One region of the Halalkalibacter sp. HAAS-P013 genome, then DNA from elsewhere that is predicted to be linked to it. Evidence: a T-box and tRNA genes for the amino acid it is inferred to sense, from the RefSeq annotation. Region 1 holds a T-box; the other holds one or more tRNA genes.

Evidence for each region. The T-box of region 1 lies ahead of alaS (alanine--tRNA ligase). A T-box ahead of a tRNA ligase gene usually reads a tRNA of that ligase, here a tRNA-Ala.
Region 2: it encodes a tRNA-Ala, which carries the amino acid that the T-box ahead of alaS (alanine--tRNA ligase) is inferred to sense. The anticodon was not compared.

Annotation. Positions count from the first base shown of each region.
Region 1 is NZ_JBWQTU010000009.1:68,025-76,528, forward strand. It holds gene alaS (alanine--tRNA ligase) at 1-1,980, opposite strand, end outside; T-box leader at 2,039-2,246, opposite strand; gene AC1FXP_RS13475 (AI-2E family transporter) at 2,335-3,393, opposite strand; gene AC1FXP_RS13480 (hypothetical protein) at 3,553-3,741, opposite strand; gene AC1FXP_RS13485 (PRC-barrel domain-containing protein) at 3,948-4,421, opposite strand; gene recD2 (SF1B family DNA helicase RecD2) at 4,482-6,779, opposite strand; gene AC1FXP_RS13495 (tetratricopeptide repeat protein) at 6,792-7,445, opposite strand; gene mnmA (tRNA 2-thiouridine(34) synthase MnmA) at 7,528-8,504, opposite strand, start outside.
Region 2 is NZ_JBWQTU010000014.1:116,138-124,641, reverse strand. It holds gene AC1FXP_RS18535 (hypothetical protein) at 262-582, opposite strand; gene AC1FXP_RS18530 (Chromate resistance protein ChrB) at 1,275-1,706, shown strand; gene AC1FXP_RS18525 (chromate resistance protein ChrB domain-containing protein) at 1,703-2,125, shown strand; gene chrA (chromate efflux transporter) at 2,141-3,268, shown strand; tRNA gene AC1FXP_RS18515 (tRNA-Ala) at 3,544-3,619, opposite strand; gene AC1FXP_RS18510 (hypothetical protein) at 3,678-3,833, opposite strand; gene AC1FXP_RS18505 (potassium channel family protein) at 3,944-4,954, shown strand; gene AC1FXP_RS18500 (YugN-like family protein) at 4,938-5,360, opposite strand; gene AC1FXP_RS18495 (CBO0543 family protein) at 5,536-6,114, shown strand; gene AC1FXP_RS18490 (glucose-6-phosphate isomerase) at 6,282-7,631, opposite strand; gene AC1FXP_RS18485 (iron-containing alcohol dehydrogenase) at 7,812-8,504, opposite strand, start outside.

The DNA.
Region 1 (8,504 bases):
TACTTTTACAACACGGACCGTTTCTCCGTATTTTTCACCGAATAAAGCCATGGCTCCCATTTCTTTGGCTTCATCTAATTTCTTTAGAGAAATGTCCACAGAGAGCGCATTCCATATTTGCTCATTTACGATTTCCTCTACTTTTGTCATTTCTTCAGGTGTTACTTGACCAAAGTGAGAGAAATCAAAGCGCAAGCGGTCTTCAGAAACTAACGATCCAGCCTGATTGACATGTGCACCAAGAACATCTTTTAAAGCTTGGTGTAATAAGTGAGTAGCCGTATGGTTTTTCACAATGGAAATTCTCTCTGTTTCTTCAACAATACAAGTAACATTTGTTCCTTTTTCAAGCACCCCCTCCTTTACTTGAACCGTATGAAGGTGTTGGCCATTTGGTGCTTTTGTTACAGCCGTGACCTCTGCAAGAAGGTTTTCACCACAGATTGTTCCTGTATCTGCTACTTGTCCTCCACTTTCTGCATAAAATGGGGTTTTATTTAAAATGACTTGTGCTGTATTACCTGCTGAGACATTGTCCGTTAGTTCTTTTTCAAAAACAATCACTTCCACTTTCGACTCAGATTTCAACTGATCGTATCCAACAAATGTGCTTTCGGTCGTAATTTGTCCAAGCACTTCATCTTGAACTTGCATAGAACCAGATTCTTGACGTGCTGAACGAGCACGCTCACGTTGACCTTCCATTTCACGTTCAAAACCTTCACGATCAATTTCTAATCCTTTTTCTTGAACGTATTCTTCTGTTAAATCAACCGGGAAACCGTATGTATCATATAAACGGAACACATCTGCCCCATCAATGACTTTCTTCCCTGACTGAGCAGCATCATTAAGAACCTTTTCAAGGATTGACAACCCTTCATTTAACGTTTCATGAAAACGTTCCTCTTCATTTTTAATTACTTTTTGAACAAACTCTGTTTTCTCTTTTACTTCTGGGTAGAAATCTACCATAATTTCACCAACAACCGGTACAAGTTCATACATAAATGGTCTGTGGATCGAAATTAGCTTTGCATAACGAACCGCACGGCGTAATAACCTTCTAAGAACATAGCCACGACCTTCATTTGAAGGGAGTGCCCCATCCGTCACAGCAAATGTTACCGTACGTACATGATCAGCTATCACTTTAAATGCGACATCCGTTTCTTTATCTTTCCCGTATTTCAGCCCAGAAATTTCTTCTGTCGCTTGAATAATCGGGAGAAATAAATCTGTCTCAAAGTTTGTAGGTGTATCTTGAATAACAGAAACCATTCGCTCAAGACCCATACCAGTATCAATATTTTTCTTTGGAAGTGGTGTATAGCTTCCATCTGGATTGTGGTTAAATTGAGAGAAAACAAGGTTCCATACTTCTAAATAACGTTCATTTTCTCCTCCAGGGTAAAGTTCAGGATCTGTATCATCATTTCCATAACTTGGTCCACGATCGTAGAATATTTCCGTATTCGGGCCACTTGGTCCTTCGCCAATATCCCAGAAGTTTCCCTCTAGTCGAATGATACGTTCTTCTGGAATACCAATTTTTTCTTTCCAATAATCATAAGCTTCATTATCTTCAGGATGAACCGTTACAGATAATTTCTCTGGATCGAAGCCAACCCATTTTTCACTCGTTAAAAACTCCCACGCCCACTCAATTGCTTCTTCCTTAAAATAATCACCAATCGAAAAGTTACCAAGCATTTCAAAAAATGTGTGATGACGCGCTGTCTTCCCCACATTTTCAATGTCATTTGTACGGATTGATTTTTGCGCATTCGTAATTCGTGGATTTTCAGGAATGACTCGTCCATCAAAATATTTCTTTAATGTTGCTACACCACTATTAATCCAAAGCAAGGAAGGATCTTCATGCGGTACTAAAGATGCACTAGGTTCAATGTCATGCCCTTTTTCTTTGAAAAAGTCTAAATACATTTGTCTAACTTGAGCAGATGTTAGTTTTTTCATTTTGGTCTCTCCTTATTATGTAAATGGTTTTAAAACAAATAAAAAAACCCCAATCCCAAAAAGGGACGAGAGTTTATCACGCGGTACCACCCTAATTATAGACATTTATCATTGTCTATCACTTAAACACCTTAACGCGGCTTAACGTCAGAGATTATCTGCACTCAGGAGTAGCCTTCTGAAACCCTTCACACAGTGTACTTTCAGCCAAGGTACACCTCTCTTTAGAGTGGTCTGCTTCATACTCGTTCCTTCAACGTTTTATTGCTGTATGGCTATAACATTAGAATGTTGCCATCGTCATTATAAGCACTTTATGATGCCCTTCTATTATAGAAATCCAACATTCAAATGTCAATCTTTCATAAAATGAAAACGAATATGCAGCATTGTAACTTTTCCAATCGCTAAAATAGGTACGGCTACTAACATCCCGAGAAAGCCACCTACTTCGACCCCAACTAAGAGAGCAAGGATGATTAAAGCAGGATGAAGATGAAGTGTCTTCCCAACAATGACTGGAGAAAGGATATTTCCTTCAATTTGCTGAATGACAAAGATTAAGATTATGGTCGCAACCCCCAATTGCCAAGATTGCAAAAATGCAATAATAACAGCTGGGACCGCCCCAATAAAAGGTCCAAAGTAAGGAATTAAATCCATCGCTCCCATGAACAAACCTAGTAAAATTGGATAAGGAACCCCGAGCAACCATAAACCAATTGTAGAAATAATAAATACAGATAATGACACTAACAACTGTCCACGGATGTAACTTCCAAACGTGTGGTCAACGTCTTTAATATATTTCTTTAGTGCATCTCGCCATTTTCTAGGTGTTATATACCAAGATATCCTTCGAATTAAGTCGTGATCCTTTAGGAAAAAGAAAACAAGAAAAGGGATAACGATAAAAGAAAACATTGATTTAATAAGAAAAAGTGCTGCGTTCTCAATCTGATCAAACGCACTTTCTCCCATTTGAACAAGCTGTACTCTCCACTCCTGTGTTTGAGCTTGTAACGGTGCAGGAAGAGTATTAATGTATCTTTGGAGTCTCTCTGTTTCTCTTTCTATCTCACGAATTTGTGCTGGTATTGTTTCAAATGCATGATGAATCTGTTTGATAAATGACGGAAGTCCTATCGTTAAAAAGAATCCTAATATAAAAACAATTAAAAAGAAAATAATTAGTACAGCAAATGGTCGTGATAATCCAGAATCATGCAGCCGTTCTACTAAAGGGTGAAGTAAATAAGTAAGAAGCGCAGCAATCCCAACAGGTAGCGCAAGTGCTCTAAACATCGCTCCAATAGGAGATAACAATGGCGCAAGCTGAACGAACATATAGATGATCAGTAGTGTAAGTAACGTGAAAATAAGTCGATACATCCACTTCTTCTCGTTTTCCATTATATACACCCCCCAACTTATATTTTGTGCAAGCATTTTATATCCATACAACTTGCACGCATAAAAAAAGAGAGCGAACATCACCTAAAGTTGATTAGGTTCGTACAACCCTCCTTTACTTCTATTTTCGACATGCTCGCTTTTGTATTATTTGTTTGACTACATACCAATTTGAAGGTCTTCGTCTTCAAACAAATCATCCAACGAGCTTAATGAACCATCTTCTTCCACTTGGTGCATCGACAATCTTCCTTTTAATAAACTCATCTCTACAAAACAGTTCCAGCAATAATATTGGTTCGTACCGATCTTTCCGATATCTTTGCTCTTACAATTTGGACAATGCATGGTAAAAAGACTCCCTTCTATTCTAGAGACTACTGAAAGAGGTCATTTTTTCTTTTTTTCAGTAGCCCCTTACTATAAGCGATCCTGACGTTATAGGTTAAACCTGCTATAAATGGTTATCATAGCAGGCCCCCCACATCACGCAAAGCCAATGCAAGTTTTTAACAGGTACTGAAAAAAGATTTGTTTGCCTTTTACAGTCGTTTCTATTCGTTTAGAATGGCTCGCCCTCCAGCAATGGTTAGCTTAGAATCACTTTTCACAACTCTTCGCCCTTCTACTAGATCGGCTACCAATCCTTCCGTTACTTCATACCCTACAATCGTGCCCACTTCTTCCAAGAAATATACGTCCTCAAGCAGTCCTAACTTTTCTCCTTCTGCTGTTAATAACGCTGTACCATGAAGACGGTGCTTTCCGTGTTTTAAATGAAAAGCTTGTTTTTCCTTTTTAGACAGAGGTTGCAAGGCATGGTAGTCTTTTACCATTACACCATCCGTTCCAATATTAGTTATGTTCTCTACTGGTAAGAATAAGTGTTTTGTAAACCATCCTTTTGGATCGACAAGAAATCCTGTTACTGCTCCATTTTCATAAAACAAATCCAATACATGTCCACATTCTTTTCCCGTTGAAAGCGAAAGGACTGGTAATCCTTCAACTGTTGAAAAAGTACGCAAAAAAATCGCCACCTTTCCGAACAATCTTAGTGTGTGGCGATTTTTTCTTCATTATGTTGGTTATCTTCTTCCACTTGTCTCGGGCAGTTGTTGTAACTTTTCTTGCAGCATTGAGTTTCGATTCATTTCATCTTTTTGCGTAACGGCCGTGTGTATGGCTTTTAAGTCTCCACATAAGAGAAGAAATTGTTTAGCTCTTGTAATGCCCGTATAGAGCAAATTCCGTCTTAACATTCTTGCATAATTTCTAACAACAGGCATCACAACGATCGGAAACTCACTTCCTTGAGCCTTATGGATTGAACAACAGTACGCATGAGTGATTTGATTTAAATCCTTTTTTAGATAAACAACTTCAGTTCCATCGTAAGAAATCACTAATTGATCCTGCCGCTCTTGATTCTCCTTTGCATAAAAAATACCTACAATTTCACCGCGGTCACCGTTATAGACGTTTTCATCAGGGTTGTTCACTAGTTGTAATACGATATCACCTGTTCGATAAACAACATCACCAAAAGCGATTTCTCGTCTTTGGTCTGTTTTTGGATTGAATAAGTTTTGCAGCATGACATTTAATTCTGTAATACCTGCACTTCCTTTATACATAGGTGCTAGTACCTGAATCTCTTTCGCTGTATACCCTTTTTTCATTGCATTTTCACAAATTTGCGAAACAACTTGCTGGACATGATCAACTTGGCAAGGAAAAAAACGACGATCGGATTGAGGCTCAGGTAAATTGGCAGGCATTGTCCCTTGTTTCATCGAATGAGCAAGCTCGATAATGGACGATCCTTCAGCTTGACGGTAAATGTCCACTAAAGGAACGGTCGGAATGATCGTTGATTCAAGGAAGTCACGTAACACTTGTCCTGGTCCGACAGATGGCAATTGATCTTGATCACCTACTAATACAACCTGCATACCTTTTGGTACTGCCTTTAACAACTGGTTCATTAGCCAAATATCAACCATTGAGCTCTCATCTACAATGAGCAGTTCCCCTTCAAGTTGTTCATGGTCGCCTTTTTCAAATCCACCACTTCCCCCTTTCCAACCGAGTAACCGATGGATAGTTGTCGCAGGAAGTTCTGTCGCTTCACTCATTCTTTTAGCGGCTCTTCCAGTTGGAGCAACAAGTAAAATTGGGAAGGGATTGCTCTTCGTGTATGCTTTTTCATCTAAAGAGAGACCGTGCAAACGCGCATAAAGTTCAACAATTCCTTTAATAACGGTTGTTTTCCCTGTTCCTGGTCCCCCAGTTAGTATCATTAAAGGGGACGATAATGCCGTTTGGATTGCTTCTTTTTGTGACGGAGCATATTCTAATTTTTGTTCTTCTTCTAACTGTCCCAACGCTTTTAAAAATTCAGCTTCAGGAAATTCCTCCTCAACTTCTTGGCTTAATAAGCGCTGAACACTTGTCACAATTCCTTTTTCGGCAAAAAAGAGCGACTTCACATAAACTCGATTGTCTTCTGAACAAATCTCATCCTCTTCTTGCATAAGGAGAAGCTGCTCTTCAACTTCTGTAACTTCAAGCTTACAATCATGTGAGGATAATAATGATATGACATGAGGAACGAGTACATCTTTGGAAAGAAAGACATGTCCTTCTTGAAGACAGAGTTCCTGAAGCAAATGCAAGCAACCAGCACGAATACGGTCTGGATGTTTTCCAGTGATACCAATTGCTGCTCCGAGTAAATCGGCTCTTCTAAAACCAATCCCTTCTACATCAGCTATTAATTGATACGGATTGGTTTGAATTATATCAAGAGCTTGAAGACCATATGCTTGATACACTTTCATCGAAAGTTCTACTCCAAATCCATGTTTAGATAATGTCATTAGGACTTGTTCGACCCCTTGTTGATCGACTAGTTGTTCATATAAAGAGTCTGCTTTCTCTTTTGATAACTTAGGAACAGCCGTTAAAACTGAGCGATCTTCCACGATTCGTGTAATCGCCCGCTCCCCAAGTACTTCAACAATCGTTTCAGCTGTTTTTATTCCTATTCCCGGAAAGCGCCCACTCGACAAGTATTGAACGATGCCATGCTTCGTCTGAGGTAAGTCTCTTCTAAATTGTTCAACTTGATATTGAATCCCAAACTTAGGATGATCAATCACCCGGCCAAAAAACAAAAATGTCTCATCTGACTCTAATTTCGGAAGAGTACCGACAACCGTGACTTTTTTATCCTTTAGCTCTTCATTTGTTTGTTGGACATGAATAAGAGCAACCGTATAGAAATTCTCATCATTTCGAAACACAATGTGGCTAACTGTCCCTTTAATAAAACCGCGTTCAATTGAATTCTCTTCTTCAGGCAAGATCGTCTCTTCTTTCACATGTCATCACCCTTACTTGATGGCTTGTTCAATGGTTTTCTTTCCATTTGCAGCTAATGCATGATCTGGTTGAATTTCGAGAGCTTTTTCAAATGCTTTCAATGCGTCGCTCGCACGTTCTTTATAGGCATATGCTACACCTAAATTAAAAAAAGCATCTGCATGACTTTCGTCTAATTTAATGACCTGCTCAAACTGCTCTATTGATTCATCAATATATTCTAATTGAGCTAAGCATAATCCATATTGAAATAAACCGTCAACGTCTCTTGGTTGAAGTTCTACCGCTCTTTTAAAAGAAGCTAGTGCATGTGGAAGTGCACCTAGTTGGTAATAACTCATTCCAAGCATAAAATGAACATCGGCTTCATCCAATTTTTCCATTAGTGCTTTCTTGAACATCTTCGTAGCCTCTTCAAATTGATCTTGCTTATAATAAATTGTTCCCGCCCCGTAATAAGCAGTTGCCGCATGTTCATCTAGTCCGATTGCTTTATCAAAAAAAGTGAGCGCGCGCTCGTAATCACCAAGCACCCCTAAAAGGTTTCCAAAATTCACAAAGCCAGTAGGGTCATTTGGATTTTCTTCAATCGCGTCATTAAACGCTTGTGCGGCTTCTTCGTATTTTTTTTCATTCATATAGGCAATGCCTTTTTCATTAAGCATAGTAGTCCTCCTTATTTTTTAAGCCTGTAAAAAAGTGAAAATCTACTTTTAATCGATTAAATTTGAAAAGGAAAATACCTAATTAGGCATTTTCCCACTTCTTAATAACATAATCAATTGTTCCTCCACCAAGACAAACGTCGCCATCATACAAGACAACAGCTTGTCCAGGAGTTACTGCACGCTGTGGTTCATGGAAATAAATACGAGCTGTCCCGTCCTCTTTCGGGTAAACTGTTACTCGTTGGTCTTCTTGACGGTAGCGAAGTTTCGCTGTACAAGTAAATTCCTTAAACAATGGTTCTTTCAAGATCCAATTCATTCCGATTGCGTCTAACCCTTCAGAATATAGACCTTCATGATGGAATCCTTGACCAACAATTAAAACGTTTCGATTTAAATCTTTGTCAATAACAAACCATGGCTCTCCAGCTCCACCGATACCAAGACCTTGACGTTGACCAAGTGTATAGTACATTAAGCCATCATGCTGTCCTTTTACTTCTCCATCTACTGTTTGCATTTCACCAGGTTGAGCTGGCAAAAATTCGCTAAGAAATTCTTTGAAATTTCGTTCACCAATAAAACATATCCCTGTACTATCTTTTTTCTTTGCTGTTGCAAGATTAGCGGCTAGAGCACGCTCACGTACTTCCTTTTTCGGCAAATGACCAATTGGGAACATCGTTTTTGATAATTGTTTTTGAGAAAGAGCATTTAGAAAATAAGTTTGATCCTTATTGTTATCCACACCACGTAACAGTACATATTGCCCTTCACGCTCTTCTACTCGTGCATAGTGACCAGTTGCCACATAATCAGCCCCGAGTGACATGGCATGATTTAAAAAGGCTTTAAATTTAATTTCCTTATTACACATCACATCAGGATTAGGGGTACGCCCTGCTTTGTACTCTTCTAAAAAGTATGTAAACACTTTATCCCAATATTGCTTTTCGAAATTAACTGCATAATACGGAATTCCAATTTGGTTACATACTTGAATTACATCTTCATAATCCTCTGTTGCCGTACAAAACCCATTTTCATCAGTGTCAT
Region 2 (8,504 bases), on a different contig from region 1:
AAACATTATGACCAGCAACTTGATTTGATATACTTGGTAACTTGTGAGTTTGAGAGGTTTTTATAAAAAATAAAAAACGTACTACTTCGAAGGTTATCCAAACGAAGTGGTACGTATTATTAAATCTTTTATCGTTCTTCATTTCTAATAAAAACTTTACTTAGTCCTTTACTGACTGATAAACGATATTGAACTTGATGATTACGAATCTAGAAATCGTAAAGTACAGTAAACTAGTAGAAACCCGAAATTATAATAAGCTTAACTAACGTTAATCCGCTTCTCTTTAGACAGGCTTGGCAAACTATTAAAGCAATCCTCTAAAATTGCGATATCCTCTTCAGTGACGTTACGCATCCGGCAAACCTTCTGTCTTACAGTATTAGCCCGTATAAGTTTCTCGACATTCTCCCCGTTTATAACAGACGTCACCTTTGTCGCAATATAGACTAGATCTTTGTAAGCTTTATACTTCAATTTAAGGGCGCTAATGTCGAATATAGTGATTATTTCGCGAAGATGTTGTTCAATTCCATAGCATAGTTGGTACGCATACAATTGGCGTTCTGATACTTGAAACATGGTAGACACCTCCTAAGATTGTTACATATATAATTCGACAATCACCTTACTTCTTCCTCTATGGACATTGCAGGAAAATAGTACTTTCTTATGTCTTAAAGTATTACAGGCTAAAATAAAACAACAACACACAAGTCATCGACTTAGAAAAGTTGATCTAACGGTTGTTACCACCTTTTTCGGTTTACTAATTCGTCCGGTTCCACAACCTAGTCAAACCAAAAAATCAACCATAAAAAAATCCATCTCTGGTTAGACCAGAAATGGATTTTTTAGATGGAGCATAACGGGATCGAACCGATGACCTCTTCGCTGCCAGCGAAGTGAGAGCATTTCCCTTTAATTCCTTATTAGTCTTGAAACCCTTCTACAGTAAGGCTTTATACTGATTTCAGATTACCGTTTTATCCTCCAGTACTTTTGCTTAATGTTCAGTTCGTGACCACGGGAGTGACCAAGAAATTTAAGTAGCATAAAGTTTTGTGAGGTATGTAATATTCTTAAATCAATATTTGCAGCTTTGTTTCCGTACACAGTTTGGTTGTACTGCGCAGCTAATGCCTTACTTTTAGTGGTTGTTCTTCTTTAATATAAGCTACCTTTACTTAAAGCTCAAATTTTAATCCCCTCTATAAATGTTATTAAAATTAAAGTATAATGTAACCACGGTTACATCAATAGGAGGTGAAATATTGATTAGTTGGCTACACCTCACTTATAAAATTCCTAGAAAGCCTAGTTCTCCAAGAGTAAAAGTCTGGAGGAAGCTAAAAAGTTTAGGGGCTTTTCATTTACATGATGCTATATGGCTTTTACCTAAAAATGCTTATACATATGAACAATTTCAATGGTTAACTGTTGAGATTAAGGATTTAGGCGGAGAAGCCACTATGTGGGAATCACAACTTCACTTTGGATTATCTGATAAGGAAATAAGTCAGATGTTCATTGAACAAATCAATGAAGGTTATATTGAACTTCTAAAACAACTGGATGAAGAAAACATTGATTTGGTTTCTTTGGCAAAGAAATACCAACGGATAAAAAGAATTGATTATTTCAATTCCCCGTTGGAATTAAAAGTACGTGAAAAAATAATACAACGAAGGAGTGAATTAAAATGAAGTGGGTTACATGGGAAAACATCGGAGTAGACCGTATGGCTTGTTGTTGGTTAATTAAAAAGTATATTGATCAAGAAGCTGAATTTATTTTTATCCCTGAAGGCGAACAAGAAATTCCTGATAATACAAGGGGATTTGATATTCCAGGGGCAGAGTTTTCTCACAGAAATGGACGATGTTCATTTTATTCTTTCATAGAAGATTACAACTTAGAAGATCCCGTCCTAAAAAAAATTGCTCTAATTGTAGATGAAGCAGATACGGTACAAGAAGTTTTTTTAGAGCCTGTTGCACCCGGTCTTGATTTTATTTGTGATGGAATTAGCCTAAATAGTAAGGATGATTATGAGGCTTTAGAAAAAGGATTTATTATTTATGACGCTTTATACGCAATGATAAAAAGAAATAATTATTTATAATGGGAGAGAAAAAAAGTGGAGAAACCTAGTTTATGGAACATTTTTTGGACCTACATCCTTATTGGATTACAGGGATGGGGTGGTCCTGCTGCACAAATACAAGTCATACATGAGCACGCGGTAGAAAAGAAAAAATGGATCGATAATGAGCGATTTCGAGATGCCTTTGCTGTATGTGGGATGTTACCAGGACCAGAGGCAGCTGAACTTTGTATGTATGTTGGATATAGACAACGCGGTTATTTAGGTGGTCTTTTAGCAGGATTAGGATTTATGTTACCTAACTTCTTCTTAATCACCATTTTGGCTTGGGCTTACTTTCAATATGCAGCTACTTCGGATGTTGCTCAAGGTTTATTATATGGTGTTAAGCCGGCGATGGTAGCAATTGTTTTATTTAGTCTTTATCGAATAGCAAACAAATTTGGCGTATTACAAGACGGAAAGAAAATCTTTATCACTCTTTTCATGTTAACTTTAACGTTTATTACTCAGATTGACTTAATCCTTTTACTATTGGCAATGGGAGTAGTATATATGATACTAGTTCGCTCCTTTAACAATAAAGCATTCAGCGTTAACAGTCTTCCATTTTTAGCAATCGCCTCAGTAGGGACCGCTTCGATACCAACTAGCCTTTCCCTATTATTTTTAAAAATTGGTGCACTTAGCTTTGGCGGAGCATATACGGTTTTAGCATTGTTACAATTTGAAGCTGTTGATAATTATGGCTGGCTAACAACTGAACAATATATTGATGGTTTAGCTATTAATGAATTAACACCAGGTCCGTTAATTATGGTTGCAGCATTTGTTGGTTTTGCAGCATATGGTTTTTGGGGAGCTACACTGGCAACCTTTTTTATCTTTTTACCTGCCTTTTTAGTGGTGTTGTTAGGTGCTCCTTACTTCGATAAAATTAGAGGAAATGCGAAGCTAAAATTATACTTAGCAGGTGTTAGTGCAGCAGTTGTTGGTCTTATTGCTAGTTTCCTAATACGTCTATCTTTAGAAGTCTTTATTGATTGGGGAAGTGTTGTTATTGCTATTGTAATGCTTGGTCTATTGTTCAAATTCAAATGGCAAATCTGGCAAGTATTCCTTTTAGCATTAGCTTTTGGGACTTTAATTATCTTCTTATAACTACTAAAAAATCTGTTCCTTAGGGAGCAGATTTTTTTATTAGTTCTTCAACTAAACTCCGTTTAAGTACATTCTTACACAAATTGACCTAAAAATGAGGATAGTTGTTGCATAGTATGTGTCTACTACGCATTAAAGAGTGATGATGTTTATACCAAATTATGCTTCGTGGGTTGATTAAATTTCCTTACAATAACCCCTCCGTGACCATACAAACAACAGAAAAACAGAATCCCTTCGAAGTGAAGAAATCCTGTTGTATCAACGTTTATGTATGGTGGAGCATAACGGGATCGAACCGATGACCTCTTCGCTGCCAGCGAAGCGCTCTCCCAGCTGAGCTAATGCCCCATATAGAATACTCCTCTATTATAAGATTTTCTATACGGAATGACAAGCTCATATTTTGTTAAAAAATCAAATCTAAAATCCACCAGAACACACCAGCTACCACAGCAATGACCAAAGAGCTTAGTAGACTTTCTAATGTTATTTTTTTATGCTTGACCACATCAAAAATGAGCCAGCCACAAAAAATTGAAAATACAAATACGATCGTAGACATAACAGCCTCTCCTACAAATAAAATCTAAAATAATCATAGCAGAGTCGCGGTTGCTACGGCAAGCCTTTGGCTATACTGTTAGTATGAATTGTAAATAGGAGAGAAACTTTATGCAACAATGGTTATTCATTCGAGCACTTCTTGGACACGTTCCACTTGTCGTAAAGCTTCTTTTCGCCGTAATTGGCTCAGGCGTTCTTGCAGGTGCACTTGTTCACTTGCTAGAACCAGAGAGGTTTTCTACATGGTTTGAGGGAATATGGTGGGCGTTTATAACCGTCTCAACAGTAGGATACGGAGATTTTGTACCAGAATCGACAATTACTAGAGTTGTAGCTATTGTTTTAATTTTTGTCGGAGTTGGGTTTATGACGTTGCTTGTTACTTCTTTTGCTGGTGCAGCTGTCTCCATCAATCAATCAGCAAAAGAGGGGGTCATCTCATTTATTGGTGAAGACCACATTGTTGTCATTGGATGGAATGAGAGAAGCCGCCAATCAATTGAAAACATCCAACTAGCTCTACCACATATAAAAATTGTTTTAATAGATGAAACTTTAGATGAGCTCCCAAAAGAGTTTAAAAATGTCCATTTTGTAAAAGGAAACAGTAGTGAAGACGCTATCTTAAAACAAGCAAATATTTCTCTAGCCCGATCTGTTCTTATTACAGCAAAGCACCAAGGTAGTGAATTTACTGCTGATGCAAGATCCATTCTAACTACACTTGCCGTTAAGGGACAAAACCCTGATGTTTATACTACCGTTGAAATTCTGACAAAGGAACAACTCGCAAATGCAAAGAGAGCTGGAGCTGATAAGTGCGTGGAGTCAACAACACTAACTGGATCCGTACTTACATCAAACCTCCTGCATCAACAAACTAGCGATGTTGTAAATCAATTTCTTGAATACAATGAGAAAAATTTACTAGAATTCAGATTAGTAACAGAAAAGCTTGTTGGAAAGTCTTTTATTGATACACTGCCTATCTTTTATAAAAAAGGATTGCTCGTCATTGGAATAAAAAGAAGCGGGCAAATATTATTTCACCCGCACTCCTCTTTGCTTCTCGAGCCAAATGATGAGTTAATCGTTCTTAAATCTAATAGAGCAACGTAAGTTCCAATTCTTCCACAAGACTTTTTGCAGTCGGCATATATTTTTGGTCAACAGTTGAATCCTTATCGACCGGCTCTTGAAATTGATTAATTGAACTATTATACGCCATTCGAAACAGGCCATTAAAGACATCTGGGTTATCATCTAATCCATCTTGGTACTTATGGTTAAGTAAGAATGGCGTTCCTAATTGAACCGTCACTCCTCGTTGGTCCAATTCTCCATCTAACGCTCTAAAGGGAAGACGTAAGAACGTATAGCCGTCCTCTTCGTCAATTTTATAATCAAAGTATCCATGATCGTATTCCCAACCACCACCGATATCATATCCTAGTGGTTTTAATTTATCTTCTAATTCTTTAAGCTTCATTTCCTTACCTTCAACGGTCGATTGAAGAGCAATCATTACCCTCATCCTTTCACAAACGTTCTAAAATTCACCTATAGATAGTGTCACCAAGGATGACATTTTTATGAGAAACGAAGAAAAAGGACAAAAGTTTACATTTGTTTATCACTTTACATAGCTATTTTATTTTTGTGGAAACTAAAAGGCAAAGCTAAAACATCGGGGTGTAGGAATGGATAAAGATCAAATTGAAGTATATGAAAAAATAAGGACGATGCAGGAACAATTATCACAATTACAAGCGGAGTATTGGCATCAATTTTCTAATTTAGCAACATGGCAATTCTGGTTAATTTTTCTAGTTATGTGTGTTGCACCTTTAGTCGTTTTGTATTTTGTCATTGATAGAAAAAACATATTTCTTCTAGGTTTTTACGGTTTCAATATCCATATATGGTTTAGTTATACTGATATTGTTGGGGTTAGACAAGGTTTATGGGGCTACCCTTATCAACTAATCCCTTTTATTCCTGGTAATTTATCGTTAGATGCTGTACTTATCCCCGTTCTATTTATGTTTGTTTATCAATGGACCTTAAACCACAAGAAAAATTTTTATATCTATTCGATAGGATTATCGCTTTTCTTGTCATTCATCTTTAAACCCATTTTAACTTTGCATCATTTATTTAAATTGCATAATGGCATAAACTTTTTTCACCTGTTCTTGCTTTATTGCATTATCTTCCTCTTATCAAAAATCATTACGAATATCTTCTTAAAAATGCAAAAAAATAGACAATCAGTTTAAAATTGATAAAAAAAGGGGTTGTACCAAAAGGTTTTTGGCCTTTTGGTACAACCTCTAGTCATTACAACTTTAAACCTTGAAAGGGATTCGTTTTCTTCTCCAGGGAAGCGAGTGCCAAACGGAGCCAGTACCGTCTTTTTATCAGCTTTTGATCCAGCCTCTTCCCTTTACTTTAAGCGAGCTTCAAGCTCAGCTTTTTCTTTTTCAAAACCAGGTTTTCCTAATAAAGCAAACATATTCTTCTTGTATGCTTCTACACCCTCTTGGTCAAATGGATTTACACCAAGTAAGTATCCACTGATGCCCACTGCTTTTTCAAAGAAGTATACAAGATAGCCAAAGTAGTACTCATTTAATTCAGGAACGTTGACGATTAAATTAGGTACGCCTCCGTCTGTATGAGCAAGCATCGTTCCTTGGAACGCTTTTTTATTAACGAAATCCATTGTTTGGCCTGCTAGGTAATTTAGGCCGTCTAAATCACTTGCTGCTTCCTCAATCGTTACATGCTCACGTACGTTTTCAACGTTAATAATCGTTTCAAAAAGGTCACGGCGACCATCTTGAACATATTGACCCATTGAATGAAGATCTGTAGAGAAATCAACAGACGCAGGATAGATCCCTTTGCCGTCTTTCCCTTCGCTTTCACCAAATAATTGCTTCCACCACTCAGAAACAAAGTGAAGAGAAGGCTCGTAGTTCACCATTAATTCGATTGTTTTTCCTTTGTTGTAAAGGGCATTACGAACAACCGCATATTGATACGATTCATTTTCAGCTAGATTAGGATTAGAGAAGTCCTCACTTGCTGCTTCTGCACCTTTCATCATTGTTTCAATATCTAAACCGCTAACTGCAATTGGAAGCAAGCCAACAGCAGTTAAAACAGAGAAACGGCCACCGACATCATCTGGAACGACAAATGTTTCGTACCCTTCTTCTGTAGCAAGCGTTTTAAGAGCTCCTTTTGCACGGTCAGTTGTTGCATAAATACGCTTACGAGCTTCTTCTACTCCATATTTCTTTTCTAAATAATCACGGAAAATACGGAATGCGATAGCTGGTTCTGTTGTTGTACCTGATTTCGAAATAACATTAACTGAAACATCTTTTCCTTCAATAAGAGCAAGTAAATCTTTCACATAAGTTGAACTAATGTTTTGTCCAACAAAGAAAACTTGCGGGGTTTTACGCTCTTCTTTTGAAAGGTTATTATAGAATGAATGGTTTAATGCTTCAATCGCAGCACGTGCTCCTAAATAAGAACCACCAATTCCAATAACGAGTAACACATCAGAATCGCTTTGGATTTTTTCAGCAGCTGCTTGGATGCGTGAAAATTCTTCACGATCATAATTTTTCGGAAGGTCGATCCATCCTAGATAGTCACTTCCAGCTCCTGTTTTATTATGTAATGCCTCATGCGCAGCTGTTACAGCATCTTGCATGTAATCAACTTCATGTTGATTAAAAAACGTTAATGCTTTGGTATAGTCGAAACGAACTTTTTCCATCTTTCAGCCTCCATACTATAATCTTATTCTCTTTCACTTTATCTAAAGCTTTAGAAAGAATCAAGCACTGAATATAAAGAAAATTAAGAAATATGATAAATTTAACAATTTCGTTAAGATAAGTGGGAACTCCAAGGAGAAAAGCCTCTCCTTGGTGCTAAAATGTAATTTATGGGAACTTTATAGTGCAACTGTCAATATGTTTGTTACATCTTCTTTTTCTAAAGACTTAAAGTTTCCAAACTTCCCACGATTTGAAGCAAGTGTCGCCATTTTTTCAATCTGACTATCATCTATATCGTAATCGGCTAAACGATTTGGGGCACCTAGTGACGTCCAGAATGCCGATAATTTATTAATCCCTTCAAGAGCAATTTCTTGATCTGATTTGCCTTCCGTATCTACACCTAAAACCCGAGTTGCAAGTTGCACATGACGACTAATACGCTCATCTATTGTGTAACGTAACCAATGTGGCAATAAAATCGCCAATCCTCCCGCATGAGGGATATCATAAACCGCAGATACAGCGTGCTCCATATTATGTGTAGCCCAATCACCGCGCAAACCCATTTGCGTGATGCCATTAAGAGCCATTGTTCCACAATAAAGAATTGTTTCACGATACTCTTCATTACTTAAGTCTTCAAGTAGTTTTGGAGCTGTCTCCATAACAGTTAGTAAAATCGATTCCATAATTCGATCTTGTAATAACGTGTTCTCCGCCTTATGGAAATAAGCTTCAATAACGTGACTCATCATATCAACGATTCCGTAGACTGTTTGGTCTTCCGGTACTGATACAGTATTTTTCGGATCAAGAATCGAGAACTTCGGGAATGAAAATGGACTACCCCAACCTAATTTTTCATT